2 regions of the Streptomyces sp. NPDC002889 genome follow, and region 1 is predicted to be linked to the other one. Evidence: riboswitches for the same ligand, from Rfam matches in the RefSeq annotation. Region 1 holds a riboswitch; the other holds the start of a gene.
The links. Region 1 has a riboswitch for glycine ahead of gcvP (aminomethyl-transferring glycine dehydrogenase). Riboswitches for the same ligand answer to the same signal wherever they lie in the genome.
Positions count from the first base shown of each region.

Region 1 (5,054 bases):
CGCGGTACTGCTCGATCTTGGCACGCAGGTCCTCGACGTCGACCTCCCCGTCGTCGGCGGTCCTGACCACCACGACCCTCATTCCTGCCATCACGGCGCTGGCGGCGTTGGTGCCGTGCGCGGACGACGGGATGAGACAGACGGTGCGCTGCTCATCACCGTTGGCACGGTGGTAGGCGCGTACGGCCAGCAGGCCGGCGAGCTCGCCCTGCGATCCGGCGTTGGGCTGGATGGACACCTTGTCGTAGCCCGTGACCTCGGAGAGACGCTCCTCCAGCTCGCGGATCAGGGTGAGATAGCCCTGTGCCTGCTCCACGGGAGCGAAGGGGTGGATCTGGCCGAACTCCGGCCAGGTCACCGGCTCCATCTCGGTGGTCGCGTTCAGCTTCATCGTGCAGGAGCCGAGCGGGATCATGCCCCGGTCCAGCGCATAGTCACGGTCGGCGAGGCGGCGCAGGTAGCGCAGCATCGCGGTCTCGGAGCGGTGCTGGTGGAAGACCGCGTGGGCGAGGTAGTCGTCGCTGCGCAGCACCGTGGCAGGCAGCGCCTCGGCATTGGAGGCGTCGAGCGCGTCGATGTCACCGCGCACCCCGAAGGCCGCCCAGACGGCGGCCAGCTGCGTACGGCCGGTGGTCTCGTCGCACGCGATGGAGACCTGGTCGGCGTCGACGAGGTGCAGGTTGACCCCGTCCTCGCGGGCGGCGGCCACGACGTCCGCGGCCTTGCCCGGCACCCGGACGGTCAGCGTGTCGAAGTACGACCCGTGCACGACCTCCACGCCGCCGGCCCGCAGACCTTCGGCGAGGAGGGTCGCGTAGCGGTGGGTCCGCCGCGCGATCGTCCGCAGGCCGTCGGGGCCGTGGTACACGGCGTACATGCCCGCCATCACGGCGAGCAGCACCTGGGCGGTGCAGATGTTGCTGGTGGCCTTCTCGCGGCGGATGTGCTGCTCGCGGGTCTGCAGGGCGAGGCGATAGGCCTTGTTGCCGTCCGCGTCCACGGAGACGCCGACAAGGCGGCCGGGCAGGCTGCGCGCGAACTTGTCGCGGACGGCCATGTAGCCGGCGTGCGGGCCGCCGAAGCCCATCGGGACGCCGAAGCGCTGAGTCGTGCCGACCGCGATGTCCGCACCGAGCTCGCCGGGCGAGGTGAGCAGGGTCAGCGCCAGCAGGTCGGCGGCGACCGTGACGATCGCACCGAGCTCGTGTGCCTGCTCGACGACCGGCCTCAGGTCCCGTACGGCACCGGAGGCGCCCGGGTACTGGAGCAGAACGCCGAAGACACCGCGCCCGGCGATCTCGGCGGGGATGCCCTGACTGAGGTCGGCGACGACGACCTCGACGCCGGTCGGCTCGGCACGGGTCTCGATCACGGCGATGGTCTGCGGCAGGGCGTCGGCGTCGACCAGGAAGACGCCGTCCTTGACCTTGCCGACCCGACGGGCCAGAGACATGGCCTCGGCGGCCGCGGTGGCCTCGTCGAGCAGCGAGGCGCCGGAGGTGGGCAGACCGGTCAGGTCGGCCACCACGGTCTGGAAGTTCAGCAGCGCCTCGAGGCGGCCCTGTGAGATCTCCGGCTGATAGGGCGTGTAGGCCGTGTACCAGGCCGGGTTCTCCATGACGTTGCGCAGGATGACCGGCGGAGTGAAGGTGCCGTAGTAGCCGAGCCCGATCATCGGAGCGAGCACCTTGTTGCGGTCGGCGAGCGCGCGCAGCTCGGCGAGCACCTCGGCCTCGGTGCGAGCGTCGGGGAGGTCGAGTGCCTCGGTGCTCTTGATCACATCCGGCACGGCGGCGGCGGTCAGCTCGTCGAGCGAGCCGTAGCCGACCTGCGCGAGCATCTTCGCCTGCGCCTCGGCGTCGGGCCCGATGTGACGCTGCTCGAAGGGAATGCCCCGCTCCAGCTGGGTAAGCGGAATCCGGTTGGCGGTCATGTGGGAGGCCTCCTGGTCTTGCACGACCTACGAGGGGCATCGCGGCGCGGATGCCCGGACGGCCTCCCCCTCTGTCATCTCAACCTGAGAGCTTCACCGGAACGCCCTGAGGCGGCCCGGCTTTCACCGTCGGTGAGAGCGGATGCCGTCCGACGCCCGCCCTGCTTTCCAGAGTGACCTCGTCCGTGCGGTACAGGGGCCTGAGAGATTCCGGGGAGGATTTGCTCCTTCGGCGCCGCCGGCACTTTCACCGGGGACTCTCCCGCACAGGGTCAACAGCCGATGTCAGCGTACCAGCGCGCCCCCTCGCCGATCGCTCAAGTGGCCGACACCCGTAATGTGCACTTCTGTAGTGCTTACAGAGCAGTTGCGACCTGTTGGAGGGACCGTGCAGACCGACATCGATCCGCGCAGCCTGATCGGCCGCAAGGCGTTCGACAGCAACGGCACCAAGATCGGCACCGTTGACGAGGTGTACCTGGACGATGCCACCGGAATTCCCGAATGGGCGGCCGTCCGCACGGGCCTGTTCGGCCGCGATGCCTTCGTCCCTCTGGAGCCCAGCAAGGTCGTCGACAACGCCCTCCGCGTGCCCTACGAGCGCGCACTGATCAAGGACGCCCCCGACTTCGGGGTCGGCCGCCATCTATCGCCCGAGCAGGAGCTGCAGCTCTACCACCACTACGGACTCGACATCTCCGGGCCGCCCGAGACGCCTGCTCCCTCCTCGGGTGACCGGACCTTCGGCCGTGTCCGTGGCCAGGAGGACTGAGGCGCCTCACTCCCGGGCGCGGGCGGTGCCACCAGCGGCAGCGGATCCGAGGGCTCCAGCTCGGGGTCGTCGATCCGGAACGTGCGCACCCGCCCCGGCCGCGATCCGGGCTCCTCGAAACGGACGGTGACCCTGCCGACGCCGCTGCCCTGCACCCAGCCCGCCCCGTACACCGCGTGCCGCACATCGTGGCCGGCCGGCCAGCGCCGCTCGGCGGGGAGCCCGGGCCCGGTTCCGGGTATGCCGGCGGCATGGTCCCCGTCGTGCCCCTGCGCCTCGCCCAGGCCCGCCACCGACGCCTCCTGATGCCCGTCGCTGCCCGCCTCGGCCCCCGCTGCTCCGGCGTGCTCCTCTGCGGCGGCCTGGGCGAACAGATCTTCCTGGGTGTAGTCCGTGAGCCCCGTGACACCGACCCCCAGCAGCCGCACTCCCCCGGTGGTGTCCACGGCCTCCAGCAGCCGTCCCGCCGTCTCCCGCACCACCCCGGCATCGTCCGTGGGGCCGCGCAGCGTCTCCGAACGCGTGAGCGTCGAGAAGTCGTACCGCCGCACCTTCAGCACGATCGTCCGCCCCGAGTGGCCGGAAGCCCGCAGCCGCCGCACACACCGCTCCGCGAGCCGCTCCACCTCCAGCCGGATCCGCGTCCTCTCATGCAGATCCACGTCGAAGGTGTCCTCCACGGACACCGACTTCGCATCACGCTCGGCCACCACCGGCCGGTCGTCGTACCCGAGCGCCATCCGGAACAGCGCGGTCCCGTGCGACCTCCCCAGCAGCCGCACGAGCTCGTCCTCCCCCGCCTCCGCGAGGTCTGCCACCGTCGTCATACCGGCCCGCCGCAGGTGCTCCCCCGTCGTCGGCCCCACGCCGGGCAGGGTGCGCACGGGCAGCGGGCCGAGCAGCTCACGCTCCGTGCCGGGTGCTATCAGCACAAGCCCGTCGGGTTTGGCCTGCTCGGAGGCGATCTTCGCCAGCATCTTGGAACCGGCGAGACCGACCGAGCCGGTGAGCCCGGTGACCACTCGGATGTCCTCCCGCAGCCGCTCGCCGCTCGCCCGTGCCGATGCGGCGTCGTCCGCCGCGCCGCCCGCCTCCAGATCGACGAAGGCCTCGTCCAGGCTCAGCGGCTCCACCAGCGGCGAGAGCCGGCCCAGCAGCTCCATCACCTGCTCGCTCACCGCGCGGTAGAGAGAGAAGCGGGGCATCAGATACGCCGCATTCGGCGCAAGCCGTCTGGCCTGCGCCATCGGCATCGCAGAGTGCACGCCGAAGCGCCGGGCTTCGTATGAAGCGGTGGCGACGACGCCGCGTGGCCCGAGCCCGCCGACCACCACCGGCTTGCCGCGCAGCGAAGGCTTCGCCGCCTGTTCGGCGGCAGCGAAGAAGGCATCCATGTCCAGATGCAGAATCGTCGGCGCGGTTCTCACACCATCGATGCTGCCCTACGCCACTGACAACGGCGTTCAGACCGCGCGGTCGCGCCTGCGTCTGGCCAGCTCGTCCGTGGGGTTGTTCCCGATCAGCGTCTCACCGGTGTCGACGCGCTCCCCGTGCAGCTGCGAGAGAGCGGCCTCGACATCCCTCCAGACGACGCCCACGGCGATCCCGAAGACGCCCTGGCCGCCCTGGAGGAGATCGACCACCTCGTCGGGCGACGAGCACTCGTACACGGTGGCGCCGTCGCTCATCAGCGTCATGCGTTCCAGGTCCCGGAATCCGCGGGCCTGCAGATGCTGCACAGCGGTGCGGATGTTCTGCAGAGCGACACCGGTGTCCAGGAATCGCTTCACGATCTTGAGGACCACCACGTCACGGAAGCTGTAGAGCCGCTGGGTGCCCGATCCGTACGCAGGCCGCACGCTCGGCTCGACCAGGCCCGTACGCGCCCAGTAGTCGAGCTGCCGATAGGTGATGCCCGCCGCGGCGCACGCGGTGGGTCCTCGGTACCCGATGGTGTCCTCGGTACCCTCGGAGGGGTCGGCCGCGCTGCTGTGCAGCGGATACGGCCCGCCTTCCACCGGAACGTGTCCGGTGCCGCCCCCAGCCGTACTGTCGCCGCTGCTTCTCACGCCGACCTCCGTCCTTGACCTGCCTCCTCGACGGTAGGCAGTCGCCAGGGGTGCGTCAACGATCGCCACACTCGGCACGCCGAGTGATAATCACCCTGAGAGTGGTTTCTCGTGCCCCGATCCGGGGAAAGGCTCCGCGAATGCGCCGAGGCCGGAAGGCCGCACCGTCACTGACTGCTGGACCCGAAGTCCTCGGGCGAGATCTGATCGAGGAACTCGCGGAACTTCTCCACCTCGTCCTCCTGCTCGTCCGGGATCGCGATGCCGGCGTCGTCCAGCA
Region 1 is NZ_JBIAPT010000014.1:7,851-12,904, reverse strand. Features, by position in the region: gene gcvP (aminomethyl-transferring glycine dehydrogenase) at 1-1,933, opposite strand, end outside; glycine riboswitch at 2,112-2,208, opposite strand; gene ACFYWI_RS21695 (PRC-barrel domain-containing protein) at 2,322-2,705, shown strand; gene ACFYWI_RS21690 (DNA polymerase IV) at 2,615-4,132, opposite strand; gene ACFYWI_RS21685 (MerR family transcriptional regulator) at 4,169-4,774, opposite strand; gene ACFYWI_RS21680 (bifunctional nuclease family protein) at 4,942-5,054, opposite strand, start outside.

Region 2 (5,054 bases), on a different contig from region 1:
GGCCCGCAGCCACATCGTGACCGGGTCGTACTCGTCGGACATCGCCACCGTGGAGACCGGCAGGCCGTCCGGCACGGCGCCGACCGACTGGTGCATCATCGCGCGCACCGCGTCGACGGACTGGGGGCTCGTGTCGTACAGATCCAGCCCGATGGCGAGATACGCAGCCCCGACCGCGGGCTGCACCCAGGCGCGCCGCAGCGAGCGGACCGCGGGAGTGCGATGCGCGTTCTGTGTGAGCAGAGCATAGAACTGCGGGATCTCGATGGCCGGCTCGGACAGCCGCAGAGGTCCTGCCGGCATCCGGTCGAGTCCGGTGGCGATCCTGCGCAGATCCAGCCATGGAATACCGACGCCGCCGCCCGGGGCATGCGGATTGAGCCAGATACCCCAGCCCTCGGGGTACAGGGCACGGGCGATGTCGCGTCCGGTGACCACTTCGTGCGCGCGGTTCCAGCCGGAGACGGACAGCTCCTGGGCGGAGGTGACACAGGGCGCGTAGCCGACGCCGTCGACCTCCATGTTTCCGTACTGGGCATCGGGCGATCCGGACTGCCCGTGCCACAGGAGCATCCAGATCCGGCCGCCCGCCGGGTCGGCGAGTGCGTGCAGCAGTGCCTCGTACGCGTCATAGCGTCCGGGTGTCACCTGGCGCAGCATGTGCTCGACCTGCCCGGTCGCCGCGGTGCCTGACGCGCTCACCCTGGTTCCGCCCCTCTTGAAGTCCTCTGCGATCCGACATTCGGCACAGCCATCCGGTCAGGCGGCCATGAAACCAGCTTAATCGGCCGTCCTGGCACCTACTTGACGGCAGTGCCTTTCTCTCGGATCAGGCCGGACACTGAGCGGGTCTGGTGCTGGGGGCACCTCCCGAGCCCGAAGGCTGTGGGGAGCGTGCCAGGGCACGCGAGCCCGGAAGATCCGAAAAGAGGCCCTAGGCGTGCCGGCGTCGGTAGAAGGGCCGCACCCGCTCCAGCATCCAATCGGCTACGGGGTCCTGCGCTATGTCCAGCAGGACGAGGTTGACCGGCCAGCTCACCTGTACCCGGCCCAGCGCACGGCCGAGCGCGTCCATCGGGGCGTTGCGGTCGGAGCCCTCGAAGGAGGAGACCTGGACACCGATGAAGAGGGCCGGGGCGTCGCCTTCGACGGAGGCGAGGGCGCGGCGGGCGCTGAGCACGACGCCGATGGCCTCGAACTCGCCGGCCGCGGCGGCAAGGAAGTCGACAGGCTCCTCCTGCCAGTCCGGCTCGTACAGCCGCACCCGGCCACCGGTCGCGGGCCCTTCCAGGGCGGTGCGGCCCAGGCGGCACAACTCGGCGACGGCGGGCGGGGGCAGCGGAGCGCCGACGGTGCCGCCGGGGTTCACGGCGATGCCGAGCTGCGGAGGCAGTCCGCGGGCGAACTCCTGGGCGGGAGCGACGGTGAAGGGCATATGGCTGCCGACGCAGGCGAGGAACTGCTGCTCGGAGCTGAAGACGGGGACGTAGGGTGCGCCGTCGATCTCCATGGTGGGCAGATCGAGATTCGGACTGCCGGGGCCGCCGCCGTTGGGAAGCGGGATCCAGATCAGGCTGCGGCCGAGTACCTCGACCAGCCGCCCGCCGGCGGCGGGATTGCCGAGCGAGGCGCCGAGCACCTCTTCCAGCTCATTGCCCGGCCAGCCGCTGTACGGGTGCGGGTGGGCGTGCTGCGAAAGCTCCATGCGCGTGTCCTTCTCCCCCGGTCCTCCCCCGCCAATCCCGGGGGTCGCGCCCCCGACCTTAACGCCGCGGGCACGATACGTGCCGAGGCGTCCGGGCCCCGGACCTCAGCATGGCCCGTCCGTCGCGGAGCCGGCCGAGGGCCGTCCGTTCGGCGAGCACGCCGCAGCGCGCCTGCCAACGGGTCCGGGCACCCGACATGGGCCCGGTCGCCCGCCGGGCCCGGCACGGCCCCACGAGCCCGGGCCGGGCAGGGCCCCGCGTCGCCCGAGCCGTCGCCGAACGGGCCGAGGGCCCTCCGATCGCCCCCGCACAACCGCAGCGCATGGGCCCTTCTCGCCCGGCAGCGCCCGGGCTACCGGGCCGGGCCCGCCCGGCCGAGGAGCGCACGGCGCAGGCATGCCGGGCCCGGCGTCGCGCGGCGGGCCCGCGCAGGGCCTTACTTCTCCGTGAATCCGAGACGCGCCAGCGTGCCCGCCGCCTCGCGGTCCAGCAGTACCGCCGAGGTGCAGCCGGCCGGGAGTCGGCCGGACTGCGCGGCGGTGAGGAGGCGGGAGACCGCCCGGCGGTGGCGGGCGAAGGCGTAGCCGGAGACGCCGCGGCCGCGCTCGCGCTGACCCGCGCGGGCGACCTGCGGAGTGACGTCGAGCAGGACCAGATGCAGCCCGGTCCCGCGTCTGCGCACCTCGCGGGCGATCCAGCGCCGCACCCAGGCCTGGGTGCCGCAGTCGTGGACGACGACGCTCCTGCCCGAGCGCAGCGCGCGCCGCAGGCCCGCGTAGTGGGCGATCCGGACGAAAGGGCGGTACAGGGCGTACGGCAGCAGGCGCGGCATCAGGGCATCCCACCGGTCCCGGGTGTCCTGCGAGTCGATCCCGAGGCCGCGCGCGGCCCGGTGGATCAGCGTGGACTTTCCACTGCCCGGCAGTCCGGAGACGACCACCACGTCACCGGCGGCAAAGACGAGGCTGTGCGGGCTGCGCCCCGAGCGGTCCCTCAGGTCGCGCAGTACCGGCGCGGGCGCCCCTGCCAGGCGAGCGGGCATGCCCGGCTGAGCGGGCACCCCCGTGGTCGTGGCATACGCACCGGACGGCTGCATCGTCATCACCCTCCCCCATGTCGGGTTCATCCACACCCTTGCCCATGAAGCGTAAAGAAATGGTAATGCCGCTCAACCTATTTACCGCTGTGCGACACCCCGGGCCCGACGGCGACGCGCTCCCGGGTCACCTGTCCCACTCTTCCCCGATGCGTGCAATGATGTGCGCGCCAACTGCATACCGGCCGCTTGAATCCGCGCGGGAGAGTCCCGGCCACCTGGTGTGGCGGGCGCCGAAGGAGCAAGTTCCTCCCTTGAATCTCTCAGGCCCCGTACCGCGTGCGATGAGGCAGATCTGAAAAGCGAGCCGCTGTCGAGTGGCTCCACCCAAGGTGCAAGTCACGACTACCCGTTCCGCGTAGTCGAGGCGAACCTCTCAGGTTCCGATGACAGATGGGGAGGATTGTCCTCGCCTGGCCATGCCCTGGGAGCCACATCTATGAGCAACGCCCCCCGTCTCACCTCTCTCGATGCCCTGCACCGCTCGCTGGGCGCGACCATGACCGACTTCGCGGGCTGGGACATGCCGCTTCGGTACGGGAGTGAGCGCGACGAGCACAACGCCGTCCGCACCAAGGCCGGCCTCTTCGACCTCTCCCATATGGGGGAGATCACCGTCACCGGCCCGCAGGCCGCCGAGCTCCTCGACTTCGCGCTGGTCGGCAACATCGGCTCCGTCGGGGTCGGCCGGGCCCGCTACACGATGATCTGCCAGGAGGACGGCGGGATCGTCGACGACCTGATCGTCTACCGCCTCGGCGAGACCGAGTACATGGTCGTCGCCAACGCGGGCAACGCGCAGATCGTCCTGGACGCCGTGACCGAGCGCGCGGAGGGCTTCGACGCCGAGGTCCGCGACGACCGTGACGCGTACGCGCTGATCGCCGTCCAGGGCCCGGAGTCCCCCGGCATCCTGAAGTCGCTGACGGATGCCGATCTGGACGGACTGAAGTACTACGCGGGCCTGCCCGGCACCGTCGCCGGCATCCCGGCGCTGATCGCCCGCACCGGCTACACCGGCGAGGACGGCTTCGAGCTGTTCGTCGAGCCGCAGCACGCCGAGAAGCTCTGGCAGGCGCTGACCGAGGCGGGAGCCCCGGCCGGTCTGATCCCGTGCGGTCTTTCCTGCCGCGACACGCTGCGCCTGGAGGCGGGCATGCCGCTGTACGGGCATGAGCTGACCACCGCCCTGACGCCGTTCGACGCGGGTCTCGGCCGGGTCGTGAAGTTCGAGAAGGAGGGCGACTTCGTGGGCCGCGAGGCCCTCCGGGCCGCCGCCGAGCGCGCCGCCGCCAGCCCGCCGCGCAAGCTGGTCGGCCTGATCGCCGAGGGCCGCCGCGTCCCGCGCGCCGGGATGGCTGTCGTTGCCGTGGGCGGAGCCGACGCCCCGGTGATCGGCGAGGTCACCTCTGGGGCCCCGAGCCCCACCCTCGGCAAGCCGATCGCCATCGCTTATGTGGACGCGGCACACGCCGAGCCCGGCACGCCGGGTGTCGGTGTGGACATCCGCGGAACACACGAGCCGTACGAGGTCGTCGCGCTGCCGTTCTACAAGCGCCAGAAGTGATCGTCCGCACCCTCTCTTCGTTCACCAGCACTCCCCCGCGTACAGGAGAATTCAGGTCATGAGCAACCCCCAGCAGCTGCGCTACAGCAAGGAGCACGAGTGGCTGTCGGCCGCCGAGGACGGCGTGTCGACGGTCGGCATCACGGAGCACGCGGCCAACGCGCTCGGCGACGTGGTGTACGTCCAGCTCCCCGAGGTCGGCGACACCGTGACCGCGGGTGAGACCTGCGGCGAGCTGGAGTCCACCAAGTCGGTCAGCGACCTGTACTCCCCCGTCTCCGGTGAGGTCACCGAGGCCAACGAGGACGTCGTCAACGACCCGTCGCTGGTGAACTCCGCCCCGTTCGAGGGCGGTTGGCTCTTCAAGGTGCGCGTCAGCGAGGAGCCGAAGGACCTGCTCTCCGCGGACGAGTACACCGACTTCGCCAGCTGACCACGACCCCTAGGGACCGAGTGATGTCGATTCTCAACACCCCTCTCCATGAGCTGGACCCGGACGTCGCCGCCGCTGTCGACGCCGAGCTCCACCGTCAGCAGTCCACCCTCGAGATGATCGCCTCGGAGAATTTCGCCCCGGTCGCGGTCATGGAGGCCCAGGGCTCCGTCCTCACCAACAAGTACGCCGAGGGCTACCCGGGCCGCCGTTACTACGGCGGCTGTGAGCACGTCGACGTGGTCGAGCAGA
Region 2 is NZ_JBIAPT010000001.1:322,740-327,793, reverse strand. Features, by position in the region: gene ACFYWI_RS01455 (enhanced serine sensitivity protein SseB C-terminal domain-containing protein) at 1-702, opposite strand, end outside; gene ACFYWI_RS01450 (enhanced serine sensitivity protein SseB) at 935-1,705, opposite strand; gene ACFYWI_RS01445 (AAA family ATPase) at 2,143-2,808, opposite strand; glycine riboswitch at 2,993-3,090, shown strand; gene gcvT (glycine cleavage system aminomethyltransferase GcvT) at 3,242-4,369, shown strand; gene gcvH (glycine cleavage system protein GcvH) at 4,428-4,802, shown strand; gene glyA (serine hydroxymethyltransferase) at 4,826-5,054, shown strand, end outside.
Region 2: another riboswitch for glycine. It lies ahead of gcvT (glycine cleavage system aminomethyltransferase GcvT); the one in region 1 lies ahead of gcvP (aminomethyl-transferring glycine dehydrogenase).